2 regions of the Halomonas sp. H10-59 genome follow, and region 2 is predicted to be linked to the other one. Evidence: predicted binding sites of a transcription regulator. Region 2 holds the regulator's gene; the other holds the start of a gene.
The links. The regulator FNR, encoded in region 2, switches genes on or off when oxygen is low (the NO sensors DNR and NnrR bind a similar motif). The targets are predictions, from matches to a motif close to TTGATNTANATCAA.
Positions count from the first base shown of each region.

Region 1 (15,094 bases), 1.0 Mb from region 2:
GCGCGACGCCCACCTGGCGCTGTGGGAGGCCGGCTTCTATGTGCGCTTCGGTGGCGACACCCTGCAGTTCGGCCCTCCCTTCGCCACCACCGAGGCGGAGCTCGAGCGCCTGTTCGACGCCGTCGCCGAGACCCTCGACCGGCTCGACTGAGGCCGCTTGACTGGGGCCGCTCGACCAAGACCGCTTGCCTGAGCCCGCTCGCCTGGGGCCGCTTGCCGGTACCCAGCGCCCGGCTTATCCACCTGAAACCGACAGCCTGTGGACAACCTTTACACCCACTGTTCACAGCCTTATCCACAGCGCGGACGGGCCATGCCCGTCCGCCCTTTCGACACTTGAGGACCCTCGATGGACAACGTCAATCACTGGATCAATGGTCAGGATCTCGAGGCCGGCCGCCACCTGCCGGTCACCAACCCGGCCACCGGCGAGACCATTCGCCAGGTCGCCGACGGCGACGCCGACACCGTCAAGGCCGCCATCGACGCCGCCCAGGCGGCCTTCCCGGCCTGGCGCGATACCCCGCCGGCCAAGCGCGCCCAGGTGATGTACCGCTTCAAGGCGTTGCTGGAGCGTGACGCCGATCGCCTGGTGCAACTGATCAGCGAGGAGCACGGCAAGACCCTCGAGGACGCCATGGGCGAGCTCAAGCGCGGCATCGAGAACGTCGAGTACGCCTGCGGCGTGCCGGAGCTGCTCAAGGGTCAGTACTCCCACAACGTGGGGCCGTCCATCGACGCCTTCTCCAACTTCCAGCCGCTGGGCGTGGTGGCCGGAATCACCCCGTTCAACTTCCCGGCGATGGTGCCGCTGTGGATGTACCCGATGGCCATCGCCTGCGGCAACGCCTTCGTGCTCAAGCCCTCCGAGAAGGACCCGTCCGCCGCCCTGGCGGTCGCCCGCCTGCTCGAGGAAGCCGGCCTGCCCCAGGGCATCATGAACGTGGTCCAGGGCGGCCGCGAGACCGTCGAGGCGCTGCTCGACGCCCCCGAGGTCAAGGCCGTGTCCTTCGTCGGCTCGACCCCCATCGCCGAGACCATCTACCGGCGTGGTGCCGAGAGCGGCAAGCGGGTGCAGGCCCTCGGTGGCGCCAAGAACCACGCAGTGGTGCTGGCCGACGCCGATATCGACAACGCCGCCAACACCCTGATGGGGGCCTCCTACGGCAGCGCCGGCGAGCGCTGCATGGCGATCTCGGTGGCGGTGTGCGTCGGCGATGACACCGCCGACCGCCTGATCGAGGCCATGGGTCCCAAGATCGCCGCGCTGAAGATCGGCCCCGGCACCGACAAGGGCCTGGACATGGGCGCCCTGGTCACCGCCCAGCATCGCGACAAGGTGCTCGGCTATATCGAGAAGGGCGTGCAGGAAGGTGCCACCCTCGTGGCCGACGGCCGCGACCTGGTGGTCCCGGGCCACGAGAACGGCTTCTTCGTCGGCGGCTGCCTGTTCGACCGGGTCACCCCGGAGATGACCATCTACCGCGAGGAGATCTTCGGCCCGGTGCTGTGCGTGGTGCGTGTCGACAGCCTCGACGAGGCCATCGCCCTGACCAACGCCCACGAGTACGGCAACGGCACCTGCCTGTTCACCCGTGACGGCGAGGCGGCACGTCGCTTCACCGACGCCATCGAGGTCGGCATGGTGGGTATCAACGTGCCGCTGCCGGTGCCGGTGGCCAGCCACAGCTTCGGCGGCTGGAAGCGTTCGCTGTTCGGCGACCTGCACGCCTACGGCCCCGACGCTGTGCGCTTCTACACCCGCCGCAAGGCGGTGTCACAGCGCTGGCCCTCGCCCTTCGAGACCACCCAGGCGGAGTTCCACTTCCCCTCCGGCGGTCAGTAGGCACCGGCATGAAGACCACGGGCCCTGCGGGGCCCGTTTTCGTTTACGACAGCGAGCCGCTGATAACCACTGACACGCGACTTATACACCGCCTTCCACAGCCCCTGCACCGCCTGCCCACCACTTTTCACAAGGTGCCACACAGGGTTATCCACAGAACGACTCACAAGTTCATCCCCACCTTTATCGACACGCCTGGCCCGCAAGTCGGCCCCCCACTATCGCCAGGTTATCCACACCCGGCCCCGGTGCAGCGCGTCATCTCTTCGCTCCATCCCCTACTTCATTGGCGGACACTGATACGCATCAAGCCGACGGTGTCCGCGCGGGGCTAGCATGGCGCCTCTCTTCGCTCGGAGATCGACATGGAACTGGTCTGTCCTGCGGGTAGCCTGCCCGCTTTGAAGCGCGCCGTGGACGAGGGCGCCAACGCGGTCTACTTCGGCTTTCAGAACGCCACCAACGCCCGCCAGTTCGCCGGGCTGAACTTCACCGACAAGCGCGCCCGCGAGGGTATCGACTACGCCCACGCCCGGGGCTGCCGGGTGTTCTGCGCGATCAATACCTACCCGCAGCAGTCGAGCCTGGCTCAGTGGCGCGCGGCGGTGGACCAGGCGGCTTCGCTTCAGGTCGACGCCCTGATCCTGGCCGACCCGGGCCTCCTGGCCTACGCCGCCGAACGCCACCCGGACATCCCCCGCCACCTGTCGGTGCAAGGCTCCGCCACCAGCCACGAGGCGCTGGCCTTCTACCACCGCGAGTTCGGCATCCGCCGCGCGGTGCTGCCCAGGGTGCTGTCGATCCACCAGGTGCGCGACCTGGCCCGCCACAGCCCGGTGGAGCTCGAGGTGTTCGCCTTCGGCAGCCTGTGCATCATGGCCGAGGGCCGCTGCTATCTGTCGTCCTACCTGACCGGCGAGTCGCCCAACACCCACGGCGTGTGCTCGCCGGCGGCCCACGTGCGCTGGGAGGAGACCGCCAGCGGACGCGAATCGCGCCTGAACGGCGTGTTGATCGATCGCTACCGCGCCGACGAACAGGCCGGCTACCCGACCCTGTGCAAGGGACGCTTCAACGTCGAGGGCGACGTCGGCCACGCCATCGAGGCGCCGACCAGCCTCAGCACCCTGGACCTGCTGCCCCAGCTGGCGGCGCTGGGCATCAAGGCGATCAAGATCGAGGGTCGTCAGCGCAGTCCGGCCTATGTGGCCAGCGTCACCCGCGTGTGGCGCCAGGCGCTGGACCATCTGGACCGGGCCGGCGACGACTATCGCCCCCAGGCCGACTGGAGCGCCGCCCTGGCGCCGCTGGCCGAAGGCTCCACCCATACTCTCGGCGCCTACGAGCGCGACTGGAAATGACAGGAGGCGAGATGACCGCTGCTTCACTGGAATTGAGCCTTGGCCCGGTGTCCTTCTACTGGACCCGCGAGCGCTACTTCGCCTTTTATGAACAGGCCTGCCACTGGCCGCTGACCAGCGTCACCCTGGGCGAAACCGTGTGCTCCCGGCGGCGCGACATGAAGCTCGCCGACTGGCTGGAGATCGGCCACCAGCTCGCCGCCGCCGGCAAGCAGGTGATCCTCGGTTCGCAGACCCTGATCGAGTCCAACGCCGACCTGCGCGACCTGACCAGGCTGTGCGACAACGGCGACTTCCTGGTCGAGGCCAACGACATGAGCGCGGTGCACCGGCTGTCCGAGGCGGGCCTGCCCTTCGTCGGCGGCCCGGCGCTCAACCTCTACAATGTGCCGACCCTGGAAATCCTCAAGCGCGCCGGCATGTTCCGCTTCGTCGCCCCGGTGGAGTTGCCTGGCGCCGACCTGGCCCGGCTGCTGTCTGACGCCCGCGAGGCGGGGCTGGCGCTGGACTGCGAGGTGCTGGCCTACGGCCACCTGCCGCTGGCCTGGTCGTCGCGCTGCTTTACCGCGCGTCACCATCAGCACCCCAAGGATCGCTGCCAGTTCGTCTGCCAGGACTATCCGGAAGGGCTGTCGCTGACCACCCAGGACGACAGCCGTCAGCTATTCACCCTGAACGGTATCCAGACCCTGTCCGGGGCCTGTCAGGACCTGCGCCACGAGCTTGCCGAGATGGCCACAATGGGCGTCAGCGCGGCCCGGCTGAGTCCGCGTTCAGAGGGGATGGATGAAGTGGTGGCGGACTTCGACCTGGCCCGCCAGGGACGCTATCCGGCGCCCTCGCCGCTGGCGCTGGTGGACGCCGAGCTGTGCAACGGCTACTGGCACGGCCAAGCGGGGATGGATCTGGCACCGCTGCTGGAAGACTAAGAGCCTCTTCCCTCTCACACCACCTCTCTCGGGAGGCCGGTTCGCCGGCCTCCATCGCTAGATGGCTCACCCCGACAACCAGCAGGCGGTAACCAGGCGCCTAGGCCCGGCGGGGCAGCCAGCGCTGCAGCTGGCCCAGCGCCTCGAGCAGGTAGGGATGCAGCAGTTCCATTTCCTGGCCATCCAGCAGGTTCTTCACCGTCAGCCCCAGTTCGGTGTCACCTTCCAGGCACAGCCGGCGCTGGAAGAACAGGCTGTCCGGGTCTTCCTCGCGGCTGGCCAGGCAGGCGAACTCCCGCCAGCCCCCCGCCACCTTCACCTCCCAGGGCGCGTCGGTGACCTGCAGGCGACCGTGCGTGAGGGTCAGGGTGACCGCCAGCGCCAGATCATCGATGGACAGACACACCCGGCGCCCTTCAAGCACGTCGAACTCACCGTCGGCCAGTGGCTCTGCCAGGGTGCGGTTGAGCCAGGGCTCGAGACTCGTGCGCAACAGCGGCAGGGGCAGCGGGCCGAGACGGCGCATCAGTGACAGATGCAGACGATGGGGCACCCGGGTCACGGCGCCAGACGTCAACGATGACGACAGCGAAGGAAGGGTGGGCAAGGCAGGAAGGGCAAGAGAAGGCAACGACAGCGAGCCGAGCGGCGACAGCGACATGACGGGTTCCTGGTCAAGCGGCACGACGCCGCCGGGTCATGCTAGCGATACCGTCGCCCTCGGTTCATGACGCCCATCAAGCCCTCTGGTGTAGCGCTCGTTGAACGCTCTGACACAGCCGAATGCCGGGGTCGAAATGGGAACTCTGCTACACTGCGGACATCATGGGGTTCGGCCCCTTGGCTTCACCCAGGTTCCGCAGAGCATCGAGTTCACAAGCGGAAAAGGAGCAACGATGTCCATCGAAACCAGCTTCGAAGGCTACCTCAAGGCCAAAGAGGGTGGCCACCTGCGTAGCATGAAGATATCGCATCGCGGCGCCGTCTCCGTGGACAGCGCCGAGCTGGTGCGGTCGCGCAAGGTCAAGAGCAACGTCAGAGCCCTTCGCCGCAGCCTCGATCGCAGGGACAGCAAGCCGGAATGAGCGGCATCAAGCTGCTGCCACCTTTCGTCCTGCTGGTGGCCGGCTTTCTGCTATGCCATTCGATCCCTTCCTGGCGACGCTACGTCATTCGTGCCAACGGACAACAGCTGACATTGCGCAGCGCCATCGCCGGCTTTGGGGCCGCCCTCCCGGTCTTCGCTGTGCTCTACCTCCTGCACGCTTTCTCTGCCCCCTCCGCTTCTCCTTACGCCTACCCAGACACCCAAGGCGAGCCCTTTGGCGAGCCCTTCCTTCAGGCGTCGCTGGTTACCCTCACTATTGCGATCATCTGCCTGGCGTTTACGAAACTGGTGGCCTGGTACTATGCCTTCTATCTGGGCCAATCCCGTCTGCGCCAGCGCCTGGCCGGGTTTGCGCGTCGCAGCGTCGGGGCTAGTGTCTATCACCGACTGCAACGAGCAGCACAGTGGTGCCACTGGCAGAGCTATCGCTTCACCGTCCACGCCATGCGCAAGCTGATAGAGGGTGACCATGCCGAAACCCTCTACCTTGGCAGCCTGCTTGGCACCGGCAGCGGCCTCTGCATGTTCGTGCTGGATTCTCGCAAGGTGATCATCGGCAACGTGACTGGCATGCCCGAACCCTCGGCGCCCAAGGAGGAAAGCCAGATACGTGTGTTGCCCTACTTCACCGGGCACCTGTGCGAAGCCCATCTCCAGTTGCATATCACCACCGACTACACGCCCTACCTGGACGCCCAGAGTCGGGGCGAGGCCCACCGCGACTACGCCTTTGACATCGTGCTGGCCGCCCACAAGACCAGCTACGTCCGGGAGTTCGACATCCGTTTTTTCCGCAGCCGGTTCATCAACCACCACTGCCCCTGCGGCCACCCCGTCTACAACATCACCCGCTCCGACCAGGCTCAGCCGCCTGGGGCGTCATAGCGCCTGCTGTCACGACGCTGGCTGAACGAAAACCACCCCTCCAGACACAACGATGGGCCCCGAAGGGCCCATCGTTGTGACGCTGGCTTATTCGCGCGCCAGCCGTGCTTTCTAGCCACGTATTCTAGTCGTGCTTTCCAACCAAACGTCGACTAGCCACACTTCGACCAGCCGCAGCCGGCGTAGCAGGTGGGGCAGCCGTCCATCATGATCAGCTCGCCGCGACACTCGGGGCAGTTGCCGACCACGGCGGGGCCGGCGCCTTCGGCGGCGGACTCGGCAGGCTTGCCGTCCAGCGGCTCGACCGCGCCGCTCGGGGTCTCGTCCTCGACCTCGGCGGGGTACCAGCCGTGGCCGGAGGCCTGGCGTCGGGCGTAACGGCTGACCAGGTCCTCCACCGGCACCTGGTTCCCGTCGATATCGAGAAAGCCGCGACGGTAGAGGATCTGCTGGATCGACCAGGCGATGGCGGCGACCTCGGAGTCGTGGAACATCGGCTTGTTCCAGCGGTTCATGCCGCAGCGCACCAGGCCCTTGTCCCAAGCCACCTTGCGCAGATCCGCCACCGCCTGGGTGACGTAGCCGCCGCGGGCCGCCAGCGACAGGCTGCGCATGGTGGCGGTGATCCACTGGTGCTCACTGGACAGCTGACCGGAGGGGAAGAAGAACTCCACCGGGCGCTCGATGATCACCCGCTGGCCGTTGAGCACGCCTTCCACCGGCATGAAGGACACCAGCAGGTAGACCTTCTTGCGGCCTTCGGCGCCGACGTAGGAGATCTTCTCGGACACCGCCTCCAGCGTTCCCTCGGGGCGCGAGGGGATGCGCATGGTCAGCGGGTTTTCCTCGGGCAGCGGGGCCGGCGCGGGGGCGGCCTCTTCGCTCTTGACGCGGTAGCCCACGATCTTGGAATTGATTTCGACAGCCATCAGCGGGCTCCTCCAGAAAGATGATGCGGGCGTGACACGCTCACGACCCAGGCATGATATTGCGGCTCGCCGACTGGCAGGCAGGCTGGCTTGCCGCTGGACCGATTACCACTTGCCATAGGTCCCCTCCTTCAAGCCGTCGTAGAGGTTGGCGGCGTTGTGTTCCTCGCCGTCGTAGATCACCGTCTCGTCGCCCTTGAGTTCGAGGGTCTCGCCGTTCTCCAGCTCGAAGATATAGGTGGTGTTCTTGAGGTCATCCTCGCGCACCAGCACGCCCTGGAAGGCCTCCGGGTTGAAGCGGAAGGTGGTGCAGCCCTTGAGACGGCTCTGGTAGGCGTCCAGGTACAGGTCCTTGAACGCCTCGAAGGCAAAGTCGGTGGGCACGTTGACGGTCTTGGAGATCGCCGAGTCGACCCAGGCCTGGGCCGCGGCCTGCACCGCCACGTGCTGCTTGGGGGTCACCGCGTCGGCGGTGATGAAGTAGTCGGGCAGGTCGCTTTCCACCGCGTCGGCGTGCATGAAGTGGCGGTAAGCGGCAAGCTCGAAGGACACCACCTCGACCTGCTCCTTGGTCTTCTTGCCGGCCTGGATCACGTTGCGGAAGTAGCGATGGGAGAACGACGGCTCGATACCGTTGGAGGCGTTGTTGCCCAGCGACAGGCTGATCGTCCCGGTGGGGGCGATCGACGAGTGGTGGGTGAAGCGCGCACCGTGCTCGGCCAGCTCCGCCACCAGCTGCGGCTCGACCTCTGCGATCTTCTGCATATAGCGGCTGTAGCGCGCGTGCAGGATACGCCCGGGCACCTTGTCGCCGACCTCGTAGCCGTCGCGGCCGAGCTCGGGACGCTCGCGCAGCATCTTCGGCGTCAGCTCGAACTCCTGCTCGAGGATCGGGGCCATGCCCTTCTCGCGGGACAGCTCCAGCGCCTGCTTCCAGCCCTCCACGGCCAGCACTCGGCTGACTTCCTCGGTGAAGCCCAGCGACTCGGCCGAGCCATAGGGCATCTTGAGCATGGTCATGGTCGAGCCGAGGCCCAGGAAACCCATGCCGTGGCGGCGCTTGGCCTCGATCTCGCGGCGCTGGCCGGACAGCGGCAGGCCGCTGATCTCGACCACGTTGTCGAGCATGCGGGTGAAGATCGCCACCACCTCGCGGTACTTGTCCCAGTCGAAGCGCGGCTTGTCGCCGAACGGATCGATCACGAAGCGGGTCAGGTTGACCGACCCCAGCAGGCAGGCGCCCTCCGGCGGCAGCGGCTGCTCGCCGCAGGGGTTGGTGGCGCGGATCTCTTCGCAGAACCAGTTGTTGTTCATGCGATTGACCTGGTCGATCAGGATGAACCCGGGCTCGGCGTAGTCGTAGGTGGAACGCATGATGGTGTCCCACAGCTCGCGGGCCTTGATCACCTCGACCACGCGGCAGGCCACGCGACCTTCGGCGTCCTGGGTGTAGCCGTCCTCGATCACCGGCCAGTCGCGGTAGATCAGCTCGCTGTCATCGACGTCGCCCTTCTCGCCCTCGTGCAGCGGGAAGGCCAGCGGCCAGTCGGCGTCCTGCTTCACCGCTTCCATGAACTCGTCGGTGATCAGCAGGCTCAGGTTGAACTGGCGCAGGCGACCGGCCTCGCGCTTGGCCTCGATAAAGTCGCGCACGTCGGGATGGCCGACGTCGAAGGTGCCCATCTGGGCGCCACGACGGCCGCCGGCGGAGGCCACCGTGAAGCACATCTTGTCGTAGATATCCATGAACGCCAGGGGGCCGTTGGTGCCGGCACCGGCGCCGAACACGAAGGCACCCTTGTGGCGCAGGGTCGAGAACTCGTAGCCGATGCCGCAGCCGGCCTTGAGCGTCATGCCCGCATCCACCACGCTGTCGAGGATGTCGTGCATGGAGTCGCGAATGGTCCGCGATACCGTGCAGTTGATCAGGCTGACCGCGGGCTTGTAGCCCTCGGCTCCGGCGTTGGAGGTGATCCGGCCTGCCGGCACGGCGCCGTTTTCCAGCGCCCAGCGAAACTTCGGCAGCCACTTGTCGGCGGCGTCGCCCTCGACGGCGGCCAGCGCCTTGGCCACGCGGTCCCAGGTGGCCTGAAGGTCGGCGTCGACGGGCTGGCCGTGGCGGTCCTTCAAGCGATACTTGGCGTCCCAGATGTCATACGAGGGGCCCTGCATGGGAACCTCCTGCGACAGGGCGGCGGCCTTGGCGGATGTGGTCATGAAAGCTTGTCTCCGATGAAGTTACCGGCAAATAAACGGGGTCGTAAAGGGGCGGATGCGCGCTCCGGATAAGCTCGGGCACCCTACCAGATATAGTAAAATTTTCGACCGGCGGCACAATATAAACGAAAAATCGGGCCATGGAAGACCCGATCGTTAATTCGGCTTTGGCGCATGAAAGGTAGCGCGGGCTACCCCGGGCGTCTCGCCCCGGGGCAGTCGCGATAGAGCCGGCTAGACGGTGCGCGAAAAGCGCCCACTGCCGGGGACCAGGTAGGCATCGAAGGCCATGGCCACGTTGCGCATCATCAGGCGTCCTGCCGGCAGTACCTTGAGCGCTTGCTGCTTGATCTCGATCAAGCCGTCGGCCTGCATCTCGTCGAGCTGGTCGAGGGCGCTGGCGAAATGCGTGCGGAAGTCGATAGCGTGACGGGCCTCGAACTCGGCGAAGCGCACCTCGCCGTGACACATCAGCGAGGTGATCAGTTCGGCACGCAGCTGGTCTTCGTCGCTCAACCGATAGCCCCGCAACACCGGCAGCCGCCCGGCCTCGAGGTGCTCGGCGTACTCGGCGGTGGTCTTGACGTTCTGGCTGTAGGCGTCGCCGACCTTGCCGATGGAGGTGACCCCGAGCCCGATCATGTCGCACTGGGCGTGGGTCGAGTAGCCCTGGAAATTGCGCTGCAGGGTACCGTCGTGACGGGCTCGGCTGAGTTCGTCCTCGGGCAGGGCGAAGTGGTCCATGCCGATATAGACGTAGCCCGCCTGGGTCAGCCGCTCGATGGTCAGCTCGAGCAGCTCGAGCTTGCGCCCGGGCGGCGGCATGTCCTCGTCGCGGATCAGCCGCTGGGCCTTGAACAGCGACGGCAGGTGGGCGTAGCTGTAGGCGGCGATGCGGTCGGGTCTCAGCGCCACCACCTTGGCCAGGGTGGCGTCGAAGCTGTCGCGGGTCTGCAGCGGCAGCCCATAGATCAGGTCCACCGACACCGAGGCGAAGCCGGCGTCCCGGGCGGCGTCCACCAGGGCCGCCACCTGGGCCTCGCTCTGCACGCGGTTGACCGCCTTCTGCACCAGCGGATCGAAGTCCTGGACGCCGAAGCTCAGACGATTGAAGCCCATCTCGCGCAGTTCATGGATCTGGGCGGGGGTCACCGTACGCGGATCCACCTCCAGCGAGAATTCCCGGCGCTGCTCCGGGGCGAACCGGAAGTGGCGCGCCAGGGCGTCGATCAGCCCCTTGAGCTGGTCATTGGACAGAAAGGTCGGGGTGCCCCCACCCAGGTGCAGCTGGTTGAGCTCCCGGGTCTCGTCGAACAGCGCCGCCTGCAGGGCGATCTCGCGCTTGAGCAGCGCCAGGTACTCAGCGGCACGCTCGCGATTGTGGGTAATGATCTTGGAGCAGGCACAGTAGTAGCAGAGGCTTTCGCAGAAGGGCACATGGACGTAGACCGACAGCGGCTTCGGCTCCCCCTGCTGGCTGCGCTCCACCGCCTGGCGATAGTCGGCGACGCCGAAACCGTCGTGGAAGTGCGGCGCGGTGGGATAGGAGGTGTAGCGCGGCCCTGGACGGTCGTACTTCTCGACCAGCGCACGCTGAAACGGCAAAACATCGGATGACATCGACAAGGCCCCTCGTGACACGACCGCCCGACGGCGGCATCTGTCGGCATTGTCGCACGTCGAATCGGCACGTCCCGGCAAGACGAAGCCAGACATGACCTGCATCAAATCACGCCAGCGGCATCACGGCGCTTGCCCCTGTGGCGTGTTCTCGCCCGAGGTAGTGCAAACGCGAGCCAACCGCAATGATGCCCCTGCCATCCCAGTGATCCCAATCAAGCATAGTACGGAAGACGTACCTCTCCCCGCCTAAAGTTGACCAACGTCATAGGGTATTGTCGCTGAGCGCTCCAATACTCGAGAGTCCCAAGGGACATCCCGCACAAACCGTGATGCCTGACCCAAGCCGCACGCCGCTTGCGTCAGGTATCACGCCCCAAGACCGAGGAGCGCTCATCATGAAATGGATCCCCCTGGCCGCGCTTGGCGCCGCCTGTCTGTTCAGTCTCAACGCCCAGGCCGCCGGCGACGCCGCCGCCGGTGAAACCAAGATCGGCGCCTGCGCCGCCTGCCATGGCACCGACGGCAAGGCCACCGGACCGATCTATCCCAACCTGGCGGGTCAGAACGCTCCGTACCTGGAAAGCGCGCTCAAGGCCTACCGCGAGGGTCAGCGCGGTGGTGGCATGTCCGCCATCATGGCGCCCCAGGCGGCGGCCCTGTCGGATCAGGATATCGCCGACATCGCCGCCTACTTCTCGTCGCTGACGCCCTGATCCCACCCTGGTGCGCGAAGCGTCCTCGGGGCGCTTTGCGCCTCGAGGTCATGCCATGACCCAAGCCCCCCGCCAATTTCCCCGCCACTGGTCTTCTCCCCTGCGCCTGCTTGTCGTGCTGTTGGCGATGTGGTTGAGCCTGCCCGCCCTGGCGCTGGAATTCGATCAGTATCCCGGTGACCTTGGCAGCGCCAAGGGTGACCTCGCCCTGTTTCAGCAGGCCTTTCCCGGCACCGACAGGGTCGAGCCGGTGACCGACCTCCCATGGCCGGTCAACGCGCTCTACCGTGGTGAAGAACTGGTCGGCTACGCCTTCGAGAGCGCTGAAGTCGCACCGATTCCCGCCTACTCGGGCAAGCCGGTCAACCTGCTGATCGCCATCGATCCTTCCGCCAGCCTGCGCCTGGCCAAGGTGCTCAATCATTCCGAGCCGATCATGCTGGTCGGCATCCCGTCAGAGCGCCTGGACGACTTCGCCGGCCAGCACCTGGGTACCTCGGTGACGTCGCGCCTGGAGGTGGGAGAGGACGTCGATGCCATCTCCGGCGCCACCGTGACCGTCATCGTGGTCAACGACACCATCATGCGGACAGGACGCCTGGTCGCCGCCGCCCTGGGGCTGATCGATGACCCCGCGGCAGCGCCAATCGCCCGTGTGCGCGACGAGGTCTACGCGCCCGCCGACTGGCAGGGCCTGCTCGACCAGGGGGCACTGGGTCACCTGACTCTGAGCCAGGGAGAGGTCGACGACGCCTTCGTCGGCACCCCGGCGGAGCACTACCTGAGCGGCCAGCGTCCGCCCCGCGACGCCACCTTCATCGATCTTTACCTGGGCTACCTCAATGCGCCGAGCGTGGGCCGCAATCTGCTCGGCGAGCGCGGCTACGACCAGTTGATGGCGAGCCTCGCCCCCGGCGAACACGCCGTTGCCCTGCTCGCCGATGGCAGCTTTTCCTACAAGGGGTCGGGCTACGTGCGCGGCGGCATCTTCGATCGTATCGAGCTGGTCCAGGGCAACGCCTCGATCAGCTTCCACGACAGCGACCAGCGCCGCCTGCCGCGTCTGGCCATCGACGGAGCCCCCGCACTAAGCGAACGCGACATCTTCGTGATCCACGAGGACGCCCACTTCGACCCGGGCACGCCCTGGCGGCTGAACCTGCTGGTGCGCCGGGCCTCGGGGCCGCTGACCCAGGAGTTCACCCGCTTTCATCTCGACCAGGCGCTGCCCGAGGCCTTTATCGAGCGTCCCGAGCCGGTGGAGCCCGCCCCGCTGTGGCTCGAGATGTGGCAGCAGAGTCGGCTAGAGCTGATCGGGCTTGGTGCTGGACTGGTGACGCTGTCACTGATCCTGGCGTTCCAGGACGCCCTGGCGCGTCGTCCGCGCCTGCTGCGCCCGCTGCGCAAGGCCTTCCTGCTCTACACCCTGGTCTATATCGGCTGGGTCTCGCTGGCCCAGCTCTCGGTGGTCAATGTGCTGGCGCTGATCCATGCCGTCATCCCTGCCGTCGCCAATTCCGCCAGCCATGGCTTCAGCTGGTCGGCCTTCCTGATCGACCCGCTGATGTTCGTGCTGTGGGTCTTCGTGGCGGTCACTCTGGTGCTGTGGGGCCGCAGCATCTTCTGCGGCTGGCTGTGTCCCTTCGGTGCGCTGCAGGACCTGGTCAACCAGCTCGCCCGTCACCTGAAGGTGCCGCAACTGACGCTGCCCTTCGCCGTGCACCGGCGGCTGTGGGTGGTGAAGTATCTGATCCTGTTTGGCCTGGTCGGGGTGTCCTTCTACGACCTGGGACAGGCGGAGCGGCTGGCCGAGGTCGAGCCGTTCAAGACCGCCATCACCCTGCACTTCCTGCGCGACTGGGGCTATGTGCTCTACGCCGTGGCACTGATCGCAAGCTCGGCCTTCATGCACAAGGCCTACTGCCGCTACGTCTGCCCGCTGGGTGCGAGCCTGGCCATCGCCGGTCGCCTGCGCCTTTTCGACTGGCTCAGGCGGCACCGTGGCCAGTGCGGCACGCCCTGCCAGATCTGCGCCAACGACTGCGAGCTGGTGGCCATCCATCCCGACGGCCGTATCGAGGCCTCGGAGTGCCACTACTGTCTGGACTGCCAGATCACCTACGACGACGACCGTCGCTGTCCGCCCCGGGTCAAGCGCAGAAAGCGCCTGGAACGGAATGCGGCGAGGACGCACGGCGACGTGGGTGACGCAGAACCCCGCGGATCAAGCCAGGACGGCGACCCGCGGCGTATACCCTGCCTTGAGGAGAACTGAAGTGAGTGACGATTCCCGCAGTATCCAGAATCTGGCCCGACGCCACTTTCTACGCAACAGTGCGGTGACCGGCGTCGCCGGCGCCGGCCTTGCCAGCGGAGTGGTCGGCGGTGTTGGCACCAGCGCCCTGCTCGGCAGCCGCAGCGCCCGCGCCAGTGAAGGCGACGCCATGGTGGCCCCCGGTGAACTCGACGAATACTACGGCTTCTGGAGCGGCGGCCACTCCGGTGAAGTGAGGGTCCTGGGCATCCCCTCCATGCGCGAGTTGATGCGCATTCCGGTGTTCAACACCGAGAGCGCCACCGGATGGGGCATCACCAACGAGTCTAAGCACATCCTCGGCGAGTCCGCGCGTTTCCACAACGGCGACGCCCACCACCCCCACGCCTCGCTCACCGACGGTCGTTATGACGGCAAGTACCTGTTCATCAACGACAAGGCCAATACCCGGGTGGCGCGGATCCGCCTCGACATCATGAAGACCGACAAGGTCACCACTATTCCCAACGTCCAGGCCATCCACGGCCTGCGTCTGCAGAAGGTGCCCTACACCAAGTACGTCTTCGCCAACGCCGAGTTCCCGATCCCCCAGGTCAACGACGGTCGCGACCTGGAGAATCCTGCGAACTACTACACCATGTTCAACGCCATCGACGCCGAGACCATGGAGGTGGCCTGGCAGGTGATCGTCGATGGCAACCTGGACAACACCGACGCCGACTACACCGGCCGCTTCGTTGCCTCGACCTGCTACAACTCCGAGAAGGGCATGACCCTGGCCGACAGCATGCGTGCCGAGCGTGACTGGGTGGTGGTGTACGACGTCGAAGCCATCGAGGCCGCCGTCGAGAAGGGCCAGTTCGAGACCCTGGGCGACTCCCCGGTGCCGGTACTGGACGGACGCAAGGGCTCACCGCTGACCCGCTACATTCCGGTGCCCAAGAACCCCCATGGCCTGAATACCTCACCCGACGGCAAGTACTTCATCGCCAACGGCAAGCTGTCGCCGACGGTGTCGATCATCGCCATCGACAAGCTGCCGGCGCTGTTCGCCGACGAGATCGAGCCCCGCGACAGCGTAGTCGCCGAGCCAGAGCTGGGCCTGGGGCCGCTGCACACCACCTTCGACGGTCGCGGCTTCTCCTACACCACCCTGTTCATCGACAGCCAGGTGGCCAAGTGGAACATCGAGGAGGCGATCCGCGCCT
Region 1 covers NZ_CP098828.1:4,495,028-4,510,121, forward strand. The annotation lists gene NFG57_RS19640 (aminotransferase class III-fold pyridoxal phosphate-dependent enzyme) at 1-151, shown strand, start outside; gene NFG57_RS19645 (CoA-acylating methylmalonate-semialdehyde dehydrogenase) at 350-1,846, shown strand; gene NFG57_RS19650 (peptidase U32 family protein) at 2,212-3,207, shown strand; gene NFG57_RS19655 (U32 family peptidase) at 3,219-4,136, shown strand; gene NFG57_RS19660 (SCP2 sterol-binding domain-containing protein) at 4,237-4,797, opposite strand; gene NFG57_RS19665 (hypothetical protein) at 5,033-5,221, shown strand; gene NFG57_RS19670 (hypothetical protein) at 5,218-6,129, shown strand; gene NFG57_RS19675 (ribonucleoside-diphosphate reductase) at 6,282-7,058, opposite strand; gene NFG57_RS19680 (adenosylcobalamin-dependent ribonucleoside-diphosphate reductase) at 7,164-9,275, opposite strand; gene hemN (oxygen-independent coproporphyrinogen III oxidase) at 9,510-10,895, opposite strand; gene NFG57_RS19690 (cytochrome c) at 11,294-11,611, shown strand; gene NFG57_RS19695 (4Fe-4S binding protein) at 11,667-13,886, shown strand; gene nosZ (TAT-dependent nitrous-oxide reductase) at 13,888-15,094, shown strand, end outside.
Region 1: a site for FNR is predicted at 10,990-11,003, ahead of hemN (oxygen-independent coproporphyrinogen III oxidase). Genes of this name have one in related genera too.

Region 2 (15,094 bases):
ACAGGCCGGCATTCTAACCAACTGAACTACCGGTCCAGCGCTCTCTACTCTACGTGTCCATCCATCATTTTCATGATGGTGGGTGGTACAGGGTTCGAACCTGTGACCCCCAGCTTGTAAGGCTGGTGCTCTCCCAGCTGAGCTAACCACCCCTGGTCACGTGGCGCTGCATTCTACAGAACATCCGGGGGATGTCAACGCGCTCCACGCATCTTTCTCGTTTTTTTTGTCCCGACTTTTGCCCGTGCATTCATCGACTTGGGCCGAAAGCCAGACGGCGCAAGGGCTGGCGCCACAGCGCCGTGATATCCACCCTTGCAGAAAGAAGCGCTCACGACTTGCCCATGGCGTCCGCGGTAGCGCGCGCCGCCTTAGCCATCAGGTCCTGACGCGACAGTCCACTCAAGCGCCGCGGCGACCAGTCGTGGTCACCATCCTCGAGCCATTCAAGACGCGCATGCGCCGGCAACTCATAGCCCGCCACCTCGTCTCGAGTACCGAAAGGGTCCCGGGTACCCTGCAGCACCACCAGAGGGCAAGCCAGCGACGGCCAGTGATCCAGCCGCAGGCGCTCGGGCTTGCCCACGGGATGAAAGGGGTAGCCAGCCAGCACCAGCCCCGGTGCACCGTCCTCGGCGGCCAGCAGACTGGCCACCCGCCCGCCCATGGACTTGCCGCCGAGCCACAGCGCCCCTGGCACCATCTGCGACAAAACGTCACGCCAGAGGCGCATTTCCTCCACCAGCCGAGCCACCCTGGGCGGCGGCCGCCGACGCCCCGCCGCACGCATCTCGCGCAGATAGGCAAACTCGAATGACAGCGTCTGTACGCCGGCCCGGGCCAGCGCCGCGCGCCATTCAAGCAAAAAGGGTGAATCGTGTCCGGCACCGGCCCCATGCGCCAGCAACAACACGTCTCGGCAAGGTGGTCCCTCCAGGATCACCGGCGCCAGGTCGGGCACCTGCCACTCGCCACGGTGCCCGGCGGCGAGTGCCTGGCTGAATTCCTGAGTAAAAGCGTCGGGTAAAACGAGTTGTGACACGGCAAAGTTTCCAAAGTTCACTGCCACCAGAGGCTAAGTTCTTCTCACTGCCAGGCTGGGCTAGAATTCTGAGTGGTTGTTGATCTGCATCATTCTGAGGCAATTGCCGGGCAGGCACTATGGCCGGGGGATCGTCCCCTTTACGCGATCGATGGGAAACTGATCATGAGCACAGCATTTGAACATCCGACCTACAACTACAAGGTGGTCCGGCAGTTCGCGATCATGACGGTGGTGTGGGGCATCGTGGGCATGACCCTCGGTGTGATTCTCGCCGCCCAACTGGTCTGGCCGGAACTCAACCTTGGCTTGCCCTGGACAAGCTTCGGTCGGCTTCGCCCGCTGCATACCAATGCGGTCATCTTCGCCTTCGGCGGCTCCGCCCTGTTCGCGACGTCCTACTACGTCGTCCAGCGCACCTGCCAGGTGAGGCTGATCAGCGACAAGCTGGCCGCCTTTACCTTCTGGGGCTACCAGGCGGTCATCCTGTGCGCGGTCGTCACCCTGCCGCTGGGCCTCACCGAGGTCAAGGAATACGCCGAGCTGGAATGGCCCATCGACATTCTGCTCGCGGTGGTGTGGGTTACCTACGCAGCCGTCTTCCTCGGCACCATCAAGGTCCGCAAGACCTCCCACATCTACGTGGCCAACTGGTTCTTCGCCGCCTTCATCCTGACCGTTGCCGTACTGCACATCGTCAACAGCGCGGCCCTTCCGGTCACCGCCACCTACTCCATCTCCATCTACTCCGGCGCCATCGACGCCATGGTGCAGTGGTGGTACGGCCACAACGCGGTAGGCTTCTTCCTGACCGCCGGCTTCCTCGGCATGATGTATTACTTTGTGCCCAAGCAAGCCGAGCGCCCGGTCTACTCCTACCGCCTGTCCATCGTCCACTTCTGGGCGCTGATCATGGTCTACATGTGGGCCGGCCCCCACCACCTGCACTACACCGCCCTGCCGAACTGGGCGCAGTCGCTGGGCATGGTGATGTCGATCATTCTGCTGGCGCCCTCCTGGGGCGGCATGATCAACGGCATGATGACCCTCTCCGGGGCCTGGCATAAGCTGCGAACCGACCCGACCCTGCGCTTTCTCGTCGTCGCGTTGTCGTTCTACGGCATGTCGACCTTCGAAGGCCCGATGATGGCGGTGAAGACCGTCAACGCCCTGTCCCACTACACCGACTGGACCATCGGTCACGTCCACGCCGGCGCCCTCGGCTGGGTCGCGATGATCACCATCGGCTCGATGTACCACCTGATTCCACGCCTGTTCGGTCACACCGAGATGTACTCCGTCAAGCTGGTGGCGGTGCACTTCTGGCTGGCCACCATCGGCACCGTGCTGTACATCGCCGCGATGTGGGTCAACGGCATCCTGCAGGGCCTGATGTGGCGCGCCATCAACGAAGACGGCACCTTGATGTACACCTTCGTCGAGACCGTCGAGGCCAGCGGCCCCGGCTATATCGTGCGCCTGATCGGTGGCCTTTTCTGGGTGACCGGCATGCTGATCATGGCCGTCAACGTGGCCATGACCGTCAAGGGTTCCGCCAAGCGCGGCGCGCCCCTGCCCCAGACCGCCTGAGTCAACGAAGGACCGAGACTGACATGAAACACGAGATCATAGAAAAGAACATCGGTTTGATGGCGGTGCTGGTGCTGGTGGTAATCAGCTTCGGTGGCCTGGCCGAGATCGTACCGCTGTTCTTCCAGAAGCAGACCACGGAGCCGGTCGAGGGCCTCGAGCCGCTGTCCGCGCTGGAACTGGAAGGCCGGGACATCTATCGCCGCGAAGGCTGCGTCGGCTGTCATTCGCAGATGATTCGCCCCTTCCGTGCCGAGACCGAGCGCTATGGCCACTACAGTGTGGCCGGTGAATCCGTCTACGAGCACAACTTCCTGTGGGGGTCCAAGCGCACCGGCCCGGACCTGGCCCGCGTCGGCGGTCGCTACAGTGACGACTGGCATCGTGCCCACCTCTACAACCCGCGGGACGTGGTGCCGGAATCGGTGATGCCGGCCTACCCCTGGCTGTTCGAGAACACCCTGGACGGCGAGGACACCCCGGCCAAGATGCGCACCCTTCAGAAACTGGGCGTGCCTTACACCGACGAGCAGATCGCCAACGCCACCAGCGAGGTCCGCGGTGAGCGTGAAATCACCGCCCTGGTCGCCTACCTGCAGCAGCTTGGCACGGTGTTGCCCAGCTCGGCGAAGAGCCCGTAACCATGGATATCGGAACCTTTCGCGGCATCTTGACCGGCATCCTGCTGATCGCCTTCCTGGGCCTGGTGGCCTGGGCCTACTCGAGCCGCCGCAAGCGCGAGTTCGATCAGGCGGCGCAGCTGCCGTTCGCCGACGACGACGAACAACCGAATCGTGACCGCACGGCCGAGCGACAGGCCGATTCCCGAGAGGACAGGGGAGAGAAGAACACATGAATACGCTTTGGGGTGATGCCCTCTCAGGCTTCTGGAGTGCCTGGATCATCGTCATCACGCTCGGCACCATCGGCTTTGCGTTCTGGCTTCTGTGGGCCAACCGCAAGACCGACAAGCGCCCTGACGCCGACGGCACCGTCGAGACCACCGGCCACACCGCCGACGGTATCGACGAATACGACAACCCGCTGCCTCGCTGGTGGTTTCAGCTTTACGTTGCCACGGTGATCTTCTCCCTGGGCTATCTGGTGCTGTATCCGGGCCTCGGCAACTTCGCCGGTGTGCTGGGCTGGAGCCAGGAAGGTCAGTGGGAGGAAGAGGTCGCCCAGGCCGAAGAGCGCTTTGCACCGATCTTCGAGAAGTACCAGCAGGTACCCATCCCGGAACTCGCCCAGGACGGTGACGCCATGCAGGTGGCCGAGCGCATCTTCCTCAACAACTGCGCCATCTGCCACGGTTCCAACGCCAAGGGCGGCTACGGCTTCCCCAATCTGACCGACGACGACTGGCTCTACGGCGGCGAGCCCGAGCACATCGTCACCACCATCAACAACGGACGCAATGGCCTGATGCCGTCATGGCAGCAGCTCGGCGCGGACAATATCGAGAACCTGACCCAGCATGTGCTGTCGCTGTCCGGCCAGGCCGAGGACGCCGAACGTGCCGAAAAAGGCGGCGCCGTCTTCACCTCGGTATGTGCCGCCTGCCATATGCCTGACGGTACCGGCAACCAGGCGCTGGGCGCGCCCAATCTGACCGACGACAGCTGGCTGTACCAGGCACCGGGCCAGAGCCTGGCCGACTCCGTGCGTCAGACGCTGCGCAACGGCCGCAATGGCCATATGCCGGCGCAGGCCGCCTACATCGGCGAGGAGCGGGTCCACCTGGTCGCCGCCTATGTCTATGGTCTGAGCCAGAATCAAGACCAGAAGAGTCAGTAGTGACCCCAGCGGGATCGCTCCCGCGGCGAGTGCGGCGCTTGGCCGCACTCGCCACCCACCTACCCGTCAATCGCTAGACTGGGGCTTCGGCCCCATCGACGCGATGTGAGTCTGCCATGAGCGACAAGATCCCTGCCCACGACGTCACCGACCCTGCGGTGTCGCACCATTCCCCCGACAGCCAGAGCATGTACGAGAGCCGCCGGCACATCTACGTACGCGAGATCAAAGGCGTGTTCCAGCGTGTCCGTCGGGTCGCCAACTGGGCGCTGATGCTCGGTTTTCTGCTGCTGCCCTGGATTCCCTGGGGTGATCGACCGGCGGTCTGGTTTGATCTGCCGGGGCGCGAATTTCATATCTTCGCCGCCACCTTCTACCCCCAGGAATTCGTGCTGCTGTCCTGGCTTTTGATCATCTGCGCCTTCGGCCTGTTCTTCATCACCGTCTTTGCCGGTCGAGTATGGTGCGGTTACACCTGCCCCCAGAGCGTCTGGACCTTCCTGTTCATCTGGGTCGAGCACCGCATCGAGGGGCCGCGCAATCGTCGCATCAAGCTCGACAAGCGCTCCTGGGACGCCGACAAGGCCTGGCGCAAGAGCGCCAAGCACGCCATCTGGCTGATCATCTCGGCGGCCACCGGCATCACCTTCGTCGGCTACTTCACCCCGATCGGTGGCCTGGTGCTGGATCTTGCCACCCTCTCGGCCAGCGGCTGGTCCTATTTCTGGGTCGGCTTCTTTATCGTCTTCACCTACCTGAACGCCGGTTGGCTGCGCGAGCAGGTCTGCCTGTACATGTGCCCCTACGCCCGCTTCCAGTCGGTGATGTTCGATCGCGACACCCTGATCGTGTCCTACGACTACCACCGCGGGGAGCCTCGCGGCCCGCGCAAGCGCAACGCCGACCCGGCAGAGCAGGGCCTTGGCCACTGCATCGACTGCGACCTCTGTGTTCAGGTCTGCCCGACCGGCATCGATATCCGCGACGGTCTGCAGTACCAGTGCATCACCTGCGCCGCCTGCATCGACGCCTGCGACAGCGTCATGGACAAGATGGGCTACCCCCGTGGTCTGGTGCGTTACACCACCGAGCATGCCCTCGACGGCAACAAGACCCACCTGTTGAGGCCTCGACTGATCGGCTATCTGGTCGCCCTGGTGGTGATGATCGGCCTGTTCGTCTGGACCATCGCCGACCGCACACCGCTGGATGTGGATGTGGAGCGCGATCGCGCACGGCTCTACCAGACACTGACCGATGGACGCATCGCCAACTCCTACGCCATGACCGTGCGTAACCTCGACAACCGCCCTCATCGCTACGTGATCGAGGTAGCCGGCATCGAAGGTCTCGAGAGCGACACCACCGCCATCGAAGTTCCCGCCAACCAGTCCCGCCAACTGGTGATGACCTTGAGCGTGAATCCTGATCAGATGGAACAACGCAGTGCCGATATCAGCGTTCGCGTCCTCGCCGAGGACGATCCGTCCGTGGCCATCGAACGTGAAAGCCGCTTTATAGGAGTTACCCCCTGATGTCCCTGTCCGATCCCCAGGTGCCGCCCTGGTACAAGCAGTTCTGGCCCTGGTTCCTGATCGCCCTGCTGCTGTCGTCGGTCACCTTCAGCATGGTCTACCTGGCCTTCTCGATCCGCTACTTCGACGGTTCGGTGCCGGACGATTACTACAAGGAAGGTCTGGCCATCAACGTCCAGCTCGAAAAGCAGCAACGTGCCGAGGCGCTGGGGCTGGCGGCCGAACTGCGCATCGACGCCACCACCGGCGACGTGGTGGTAACGCTCGATGGCGACGAACGCCCAGAGCGGCTGGATCTGGCGCTGAAGTTCCCCACCGATGGCGCCCGCGACCGGGCACTGGTGCTGACCCACACCCGTGAAGGCCACTATGTCGGCACCCTCGAGCGCAATCTGCGCTATCGCTGGTACCTTCAGCTGCAGCCCCACGCAGAAGGCGCGTCGGGACAGCAGCCTGAATGGCGCCTGACCGGCGAGGCAGAGTTCCCGCGTGAGACCTCCGTGCGCCTGACACCGGGACTCTGATGGCGGCCTCGTGCTACCACTGTGGCGCCCCGGTGGAGGCCACAGCACCCTGGTCGATCACCCTGGATGGCCAGCGCCATCCGCTGTGCTGCCCGGGCTGCGAGGCGGTGGCCCAGGCCATCGTCGGCGGCGGCCTGGACAGCTACTATCGCTTTCGCACCGCCCTGCCGGAGCGCCCATCGCCGACACCCGCCGACGAGGCCCGCTATCAGGTATTCGACGATCCGGGCCTGCAGGATCGTTTCGTGCGTCAGGATGGCGACACCAAGGTAGCGACCCTGGCGGTGGATGGCATCACTTGCGCCGCCTGCGCCTGGCTGATCGAACACCGCCTGAATGCCCTCGCCGGCCTGGAGAGCTGCGCTGTCAATCTTTCCCAGCACCGCCTTCAGGTGCGCTGGGATCCCGAACGCCTGTCGCTGTCGCGCCTGCTGGCCGAGATGGCCGCCATCGGCTATCCCTCCCAGCCCTACGAGCCGGACCAGGCCCAGCAGCGGCTCAAGCAACAGTCGCGCCAGATGATAAGGCGCCTGATCGTGGCGGCCGTCGGCATGATGCAGGTGCTGATGTTTTCCATCCCGCACTACGTCGACGGCGGTGATCTCAGCACCGAGTTCGAGCGCCTGTTTGCCTGGCTATCGCTGGCGCTGACCACTCCGGTGGTACTGTACTCGGCCCAACCCTTCTTCGTCGGCGCCCTGCGTGATCTGCGAACCCGCGTGCTGGGCATGGATGTGCCGGTGGCCCTGGCCATCGGTGGGGCCTTTATCGCCAGCACCTGGTCGGTCGTGAGCGACTCCGGTGACCGCTACTTCGACTCAGTCAGCATGTTCACCTTCTTCCTGCTGTTCGGACGCTACCTGGAGTCTCGCGCCCGTACTCACTACGGCCGTAGCGGCAATGCCCTGGCCAGTGCCCTGCCAAGTGCTGCGGTGCGCCTCGACGAGCATGGCGATGAACGCGTCATCCCCGCCAGTCGGCTGGTCCCGGGTGACCGGGTTCGGGTCAGTCCCGGCGCCCAGATTCCCGCGGACGGCAACCTGACCTCGGGTCTTGCCCAGATCGACGAGTCGCTGCTGACCGGCGAATCGCTGCCCCTCCTGCGTCGCCAGGGAGATGCCGTGCACGCAGGTACCCTGTGCATGGACAGCCCGATCGAAGTGATGGTCACCCGCGTCGGCGACGACACCCGCGCCGCCGGCATTCTCGATCTCACCGACCGTGCCTTCACCCATCGTCCACGTATCGCCCGCCTGGCCGAGCAGGTGGCCCATCGCTTCGTGTTGAACCTGCTGGTCATCACCGCCCTGGTGGCGCTGGTCTGGAGCCTGATCGACCCGAGCCGCAGCCTGTGGATCACCCTGTCGGTACTGGTGGTGACCTGCCCCTGCGCCCTGGCGCTGGCGACCCCCACCGCCCTGACCGTGGCCCACGGCCGGCTGAGACGTGCCGGGGTACTGGTGACCCGAGCCGATGCGCTGGAGACCCTGGCCTGCCTCGATCGCGTCGTCTTCGACAAGACCGGCACCCTGACCCGGGGGCGTATGCAACTCGCCGAACACCGGCCGCTGAGCGACGACGAAGGAAGCGCCAACAATGGCGAGATGGACGCTGCCGCCAAGCGCCGGCATCTAGCACTGGCGGCGGCACTGGAGACCGGCTCGGAGCACCCCATCGCCCGCGCCTTCGCTGCCTGGCGCGACGCCAGCTGCCAGGCCAGCGAACTGCGCAATCACCCGGGCCAGGGCGTGGAAGGCGTGATCGACGGCCGGCGCTGGCGACTGGGCCAGCCGCACTTTGCCTGCCTGGGCCAACCCGTTCCTGAGCTCCCTGGCGCAGGGCTTTGGTTGCTGCTGGCCAGCGAAGGCAAGCCCCAGGCCTGGTTCAAGCTCGACGATCAGCCCCGTGACGACGCCGCCGAGACCCTCGCCGCCCTCGCCCAGCGAGGGCTTGCCATCGAGATCCTGTCGGGCGACCGCGCCGTCAACGTTGGCCAGCTTGCGCGCACGCTGGGCGTCGGTCAGTGGCGTGGCGAGGCCTCCCCCGAGGACAAGCTCGGGCACTTGAAGGCGCGGCAGGCACAGGGCGAAAAGGTGGCCATGGTCGGTGATGGCATCAATGACGTGCCGGTACTGGCCGGCGCCGACCTTGCCATCGCCATGGCCGGGGCCAGCGACCTCACCCGCACCCGCGCCGATCTTGTATTGCTGGGCGAACCGCTCACGGGTATCGTCGAAGCCATCGAGGTGGCCCGCCAGACCCGTCGCATCATTCGCCAGAATCTGTCCTGGTCGGTGCTCTACAATGTCGTGGCGCTGCCCGCAGCGGCGCTGGGCTTCGTGCCCCCATGGCTTGCCGCCATCGGCATGTCACTCAGCTCGTTGCTGGTCATCGGCAATGCCCTGCGTCTGCGGCGCGGACGCACCAGGCCGACCGCGACACCTTCACCCGTCACCGCAAGCCCCGGCCCATGAGCATCCTTTACCTGTTGATACCCTTGTCGTTGATCCTGCTGGGCCTGGCGGTCTGGGCCTTCTTCTGGGCGGTGCGCAACGACCAGTTCGAGGACCTCGAAGGCCCCGCCTATCGCATCCTGTTCGAAGATGAAGACGACACTCGCAGTGCCGATGACGGCGCTTCCTCGTCCGAAACGCCTGCGCAGACATCCGATCGTGATCCATCGTCCAGAGGGCCTGAGTGAATCCTACCGGCCTGGAACTGCCTCCCATGATGGCGGCCTTCGTGTTTGGTCTGCTTGGTGGTGCACACTGTATTGGCATGTGCGGCGGCATCATGAGCGCTCTGACCTTTGCCATCCCCACCAGCATGCGTCAACCTTGGCGGGTGGGCTCTCTGGTGCTCGGCTACAATGTAGGTCGTATCACCAGCTACTGTGTGGCGGGCGCTCTGGTTGCCACCCTGGGTTCGGTGATCGGCCTTTCGCCGACCCTGCGTGGCCTGATGCAGATCGTCGCCAGCCTGATGTTGATCCTGATGGCGCTTTACATTGCCGATCTATGGAAAGGCCTGCGTCACGTCGAGGCACTGGGGCGTCACCTCTGGAGGTACCTGGAACCCGCAGGCAGACGCCTGTTGCCGGTGGTGCGTCTGCCCCAGGCGGTGGCGCTGGGCGCCATCTGGGGCTGGCTGCCCTGTGGCCTGGTGTACTCGATGCTGGCCTGGAGCCTGGCACGGGCCGAACCCCTCGAGGGCGCACTGCTGATGGCGAGCTTCGGTCTTGGCACGCTTCCGGCGCTGGTGGTGACGGGCCTCGCCGCCAGACAAATGCAGGCCCTGCTGGCGCATCGGGCAACACGCCTCGCCGCCGCTGGCATGATCATCGCCTTTGCCGTCTGGCAACTTTGGACTGGGCTGCATCAATGACGCATCCTACCTCTAAGTTATTAATCCTAAAGAGGTAGACGCCACTTTTAGCTGATCTGAGGGTGTAGAATAGTGCCATCAACGTGCTGTACGGGCGACGTCTGTTCTCCCCATGGCCCAGTCAATATCGATCCCAGATCCACAGGAGCTGCGAATGAGTCCTACGGCCCAAGATCGGCGGCGTCCCATGCTGCATGAGACTCGCTGTGAGTCCTGCAGCCTGAGTTCCTTATGCCTTCCGCTGTCGCTGGAGACCGCCGACCTCGAGCGCTTCGATTCCATCATCCGTCGTCACCCGCCGATCAAGAAAGGCACACGATTGGTCGAGCAGGGAGATCGCTTCACCAGCGTCTTCGCGGTCCGATCGGGGAGTCTCAAGCAGATCACCACCGAAGGCAGCGGCGAAGCTCAGTTGACCAACTTCTTCCTGCCCAGTGAACTGGTTGGCCTGGATGGCATCGACGACGGCCGCTATCCCGGCAGCGTGGTGGCGCTGGAGACCACCACGGTGTGCGAGATTCCCTTCGACCGCCTCGATGCGCTGACCCAGACCCTACCGGAGCTGCGTGCCCAGCTGTTTCGCACCCTGAGCAAGGAGCTGCGAGAGGACCGCCGGATGATGCAGCTGCTGTCACGCAAGACCGCCGATCAGCGCCTGGCCTGCTTCTTCCTCGGCCTGTCCGACCGCTTCCGCCGCCGCGGCTATTCGCCGTTCAGCTTCCGCCTGTCCATGTCCCGCGCCGACATCGGCAATCACCTGGGGCTGGCGGTGGAAACGGTCAGCCGTATCCTCGGGCGTTTCCAGCAGCAGGATCTGGTGGCGGTATCGGGACGTGAGGTCAATATCCTCGACCTGACCGCGCTGTCGACCCTGGCCGACACCGAAGTTACCTGAGCGGGCCTGGCGGCAGTGTGCCGGGCTTGGCCGGCAGGGCCCGGTATCCAGGATCTGGAAAGCAGAGCGTAATAGATGGCGTATGACAAAAAGAGGCCGCCTCCGGAGATGCGGCCTCTTTTGCTGTCATGGCGTCCTGCACATTCGCTGTTGGCGAGATCAGCCGGCATCCACCACGTCGATGCGCCGGGCCTGGCGTTCGGCCTGTACGGCCTCCAGCCCCTCGAAGTCAAACAGTTGCCGATCCGCCAGCTGCGACGGCGCCACATTGGTCACCGCCTTGAACATGCTCTCGAGGCGCCCGGGATGCTTGACCTCCCACTCGGCCAGCATCTCCTTGACCACCTGGCGCTGCAGGTTGGGCTGGGAACCACACAGGTTGCACGGGATGATCGGGAACTCCATCGCCTCGCTGTAGGCCTGGATATCGGCCTCGCGGCAGTACGCCAGCGGGCGGATAACGATGTTCTTGCCGTCGTCGGAGAGCAGCTTGGGCGGCATCGCCTTGAGGCTGCCACCGAAGAACATGTTCAGAAACAGCGTCTCGAGAATGTCCTCGCGGTGGTGGCCCAGGGCGATCTTGGTCGCCCCGATCTCCTCGGCGAAACCATAGAGCGAGCCGCGCCGCAGGCGTGAGCAGAGCGCGCAGGTGGTCTTGCCCTCCGGCGTCTTCTCCTTCACCACCGAATAGGTGTCGCGCTCGAGGATGTGGTAGTCCACGCCGATGCTGTCCAGATAGTTCGGCAGCACATGCTCCGGAAAGCCCGGCTGCTTCTGATCCAGATTCACCGCCACCAGCGAGAAGTTGACCGGCGCGTTGCGCTGAAGGCTGCGCAGGATCTCGAGCATGGTGTAGCTGTCCTTGCCACCAGACAGACACACCATGATCTTGTCGCCTTCCTGGATCATGCCGTAGTCGATGATGGCGTTACCGGCCTGGCGGCGCAGGCGCTTCTGCAGCTTGTTGAACTCACGCCGTGCCTTGGCCTGAACTTGGGCTTCCGTCTGATCGCCATCCGTAGCAGGGTCGGCCGGGCTGACGCCGGCATCGATCGAGAGATGGTCATCCTCGGGGGTACGGGGATCGAACAGGGTGGCGGAGGCGGACTGTGGCGACATGGGAGCGGGACATCACGGCTGAAAATGAAAGAGGCGCCAGTCTACCATCCGGACGCTTTAGTGGCGAAGAGGTCAGCGACCGCTTACCCCGGCGAGGACAATACGGGAGAGGCTTTTCGTCGGCAGCACATCGGAAAGCGCCAAGGACGACACCGCCGTAGTGGCGCCCTTGCGCGTCGTGGCCTGGTCTGGCAAGTCGAAGAACGCAAGTGCCTGTCAGCCAGGCCCTAGGCGCTGTCCGAAAAGTCGACGAGCGAAGGTTAGACAAGGCAAAAATCGGTGAGAAAGCGCAGTTTACGGGGTGTAAATGAGCATTTTGACCGGGCTGGCGCACCAGACGATTTTTAACGCCGTATTACCGAGCGCAGGCACTTTTCAGACAAGCCCTAGACGACGTTCAGCGCCAGCAGATAGCGCACCACCACGCCCAGCAACAGCAGCAGGATGCCGGCACGTTGCCAGCCAAACTCGCGCACGGTCAGGGTCAGGCGCTTCTCCCAGAACTTGACCATGCCCCACAGGTCCCGGGTACGGCGATAGTACTGGAGGTAGGCCACCAGCACCGAGACCAGGCCCAGCGCCAGCAGCGTGGGCTCGAGAAGGGTCAACATGGCGTGCAGACTCATGACAGGATCTCCTTGCAGGTGAATGGTTGCCGGTGCGGGTGGCACCGGGTCAGCGCGATGGCGCCGTGAGTGCCCCGCTCTCCAGGCGCAGATGCATCAGCGCGGTGGTGACGGCGTCGCCCAGGGCCGTATGGCGTCCCATGATCGGGACTCCCAGTCGCTCTGCCAATTGTTCAAAGGTCGGCTGCACCTCGATTTCCGGGTGACTTCGGCGCAGCCGCTTGCGGTACTGCTGGGCCACGTCGATGGTGGCGTTGGGCAGCGAGAAGCCAAACTCCGCCTTCAGGTAGCGATCCAGCATGGCCAGGTCGAAGTCGATACACCAGCCGACCAATGGGCGATTGCCGATAAATTCCAGCAGCGTCGTCAAGGCCTCGCGCACCTCGAGGCCGCCTTCCAGGTCGACCCCTCGCAGGCGATGGATGCAGATGGAGTCTCCACTCAGGCTGGCAGGACGCGCGAGCCGCAGGTCCAGCGACTCGCTGGTCAAGACGCGATCGTCACGAATGCGTACCGCAGCGATGGACACCAGCTCCGCATGACGGGTATCCAGACCGGTGGTTTCGCAGTCCAGGGACACCAGCTCATCGCCGGTATAGGGATTGAACAGCCAGGCGAAATCGCCATCGGCCTGCCGACGCCTGTCGGCCACACGCCTGATCGCTCTCAGCATCGGGTACTCTCCCAAGCGAAACCATTGACGCCAAGGCAGCTTGCCCTGGGGGGCTGCCTCGACACTCATGCATACTCCAGGTGATAGCGGTGGGACAGGCTGGCCTTGAACTCCTTGACCAGATGCAGCGCCTCGCGCAGCAGGTCCCGCTCCAGTGAATTGAGCGACTGCACCACCACCCTGTCCGGGGCGTCCGTGGCCCGGGCATCGTCGCGCCGGTAGGCCAGCTGCGCCCGAAGCCGCAGCTCACAGAACAGCGACAACGCCTCGCCGAGATCCTCCGCCACCACTCGCTCGATGCGCCCGAGTGACGCCAGCGCCGCCAGCCGGTCGTGGGTCGAGGTCTCACGCAGCCCGCACTCCAGCGCCATGGTGCGAACACCGTGGACGATGGGAAAGATCCCACCCTTCTTGATGTCGACACCGTGCTCGGGCTTCTTCAGCGTTCCAAACAGGGTCAAGGGCGTCGAGAACCGCAACACCCCCCTCGCCAGATGGGTCAGCAACAGTTCATTGCCCCGTGTTTCTTCGATCAGCACGTCGTGGAGTCGGTCCACCAGGGCAAAGTCACCGGCCACCCCCGAGGCGTCGGCAAGCACCGCCAGACGCATCAGGCTTTCTCCGTCGGGTTCGCTGACCCAGCGACGGATGCGCCCTCGCCACTGCGCAAGGGTGCCGATCCACTGGGGGTTGGAGACCATGATGTTGCCCGGGCAGCGCGGATAGCCCAGATCGTCGAGCACGCTGGTAAACCGCGCGGTATCTGCACTGAGCTCGTCCCACTGCTGGTCATCGGCCAGGATCAGCGCATTGTCCTGGTCGGTCTTCAAGATCTGCTCGCCGCGCCCTTCGCTGCCGAGCACCAGCAGACAGGCGCGCTCGCGCTGAGGGGCCGGCATCGAGAAGTGCCAGGCCTTGCTGATGATGCGCCCATTGAGCGCCGACAGCATGCCCATGGCGAAGCGCATGCGTACCCCTTGGGCCATCAGCGCCTCGACCAGCTCCGGCGCACGCTGACTTGCTTCGCTGAGGGAGGCCAGGGTCGTCGCCTGCTCGACCTGCAGGCTGACCACGTAGCTGCGGCTGGAAAAGAAGCTGAGCACATCGGTCAGCTCCACGACACCGATCAGCCGCTGGCCCTGAAGCACCACCACCCTGGCCACCTTGTGGCGGGTCATCTCGATCAGTGCCTCGAACAGGTACTGGCTTTCATCCACCGTCACCAGCGACAGATGAGCGATGCCACCGACCTCGGCATTACCGTCGCACCCCTCCAGCACCAGGGCCTCGAGCAGGTCGGTCTTGGTCAGCATGCCAGGACCGTCGGGCGTCTCGACCAGCAGGCTGTCGGCGCCCTTGTCCTTGAGGGTCAGCACGGCGTCGCGAATGCATGTCGTCGAGCCGACCTTGAGCGGCTCACGCATGCACTCGTTCACCCGGGCGAGCATGAATCCGGCCAGGGTGACGCCGCCCTCGGCGCGACGTTCGGCCAGCAAGCGCGTCTTGCTGATCAGGCGCTGGTGAAAGTAGTCCGAGAAGGCGGCGTTGTTCTCGCACAGCGACAGAAACAAGGTGTGCGGCATCAGATAACACAGGCTTTCTTCTTCGGCGACGAAGCGGTAACGGCTCTGGCCGTTGATCACGCTGATGGCACCGAACAGATCGCCCCCGGTGTAGTGGCCGATGCGCCCCCCGGCGGGGCCTTCGGCCGGGTCCAGTTCGGCGACTTCGCCCTTGTGGATCACAAAGACGAACTCGCCGGACTGCCCTGCATCGAGGATCACGTCATCCCGCCCGTAGTAGGCGATATCCAGCCCGCCCAGGACCCGCTCGCGCTCGGCCTCGTCGAGCAATGAAAACGGTGGATGAGTGAAGTCGATGTCGATCATGTCTGCTCCATGACCGACCC
Region 2 covers NZ_CP098828.1:747,689-762,782, reverse strand. The annotation lists tRNA gene NFG57_RS03480 (tRNA-Asp) at 1-36, opposite strand, end outside; tRNA gene NFG57_RS03475 (tRNA-Val) at 77-152, opposite strand; gene NFG57_RS03470 (alpha/beta family hydrolase) at 332-1,042, opposite strand; gene ccoN (cytochrome-c oxidase, cbb3-type subunit I) at 1,208-2,632, shown strand; gene ccoO (cytochrome-c oxidase, cbb3-type subunit II) at 2,656-3,273, shown strand; gene NFG57_RS03455 (CcoQ/FixQ family Cbb3-type cytochrome c oxidase assembly chaperone) at 3,276-3,488, shown strand; gene ccoP (cytochrome-c oxidase, cbb3-type subunit III) at 3,485-4,429, shown strand; gene ccoG (cytochrome c oxidase accessory protein CcoG) at 4,546-5,964, shown strand; gene NFG57_RS03440 (FixH family protein) at 5,964-6,488, shown strand; gene NFG57_RS03435 (heavy metal translocating P-type ATPase) at 6,488-8,962, shown strand; gene ccoS (cbb3-type cytochrome oxidase assembly protein CcoS) at 8,959-9,189, shown strand; gene NFG57_RS03425 (sulfite exporter TauE/SafE family protein) at 9,186-9,872, shown strand; gene fnr (fumarate/nitrate reduction transcriptional regulator Fnr) at 10,027-10,767, shown strand; gene ttcA (tRNA 2-thiocytidine(32) synthetase TtcA) at 10,927-11,886, opposite strand; gene NFG57_RS03410 (hypothetical protein) at 12,273-12,512, opposite strand; gene NFG57_RS03405 (3'-5' exonuclease) at 12,562-13,254, opposite strand; gene NFG57_RS03400 (DUF294 nucleotidyltransferase-like domain-containing protein) at 13,251-15,074, opposite strand.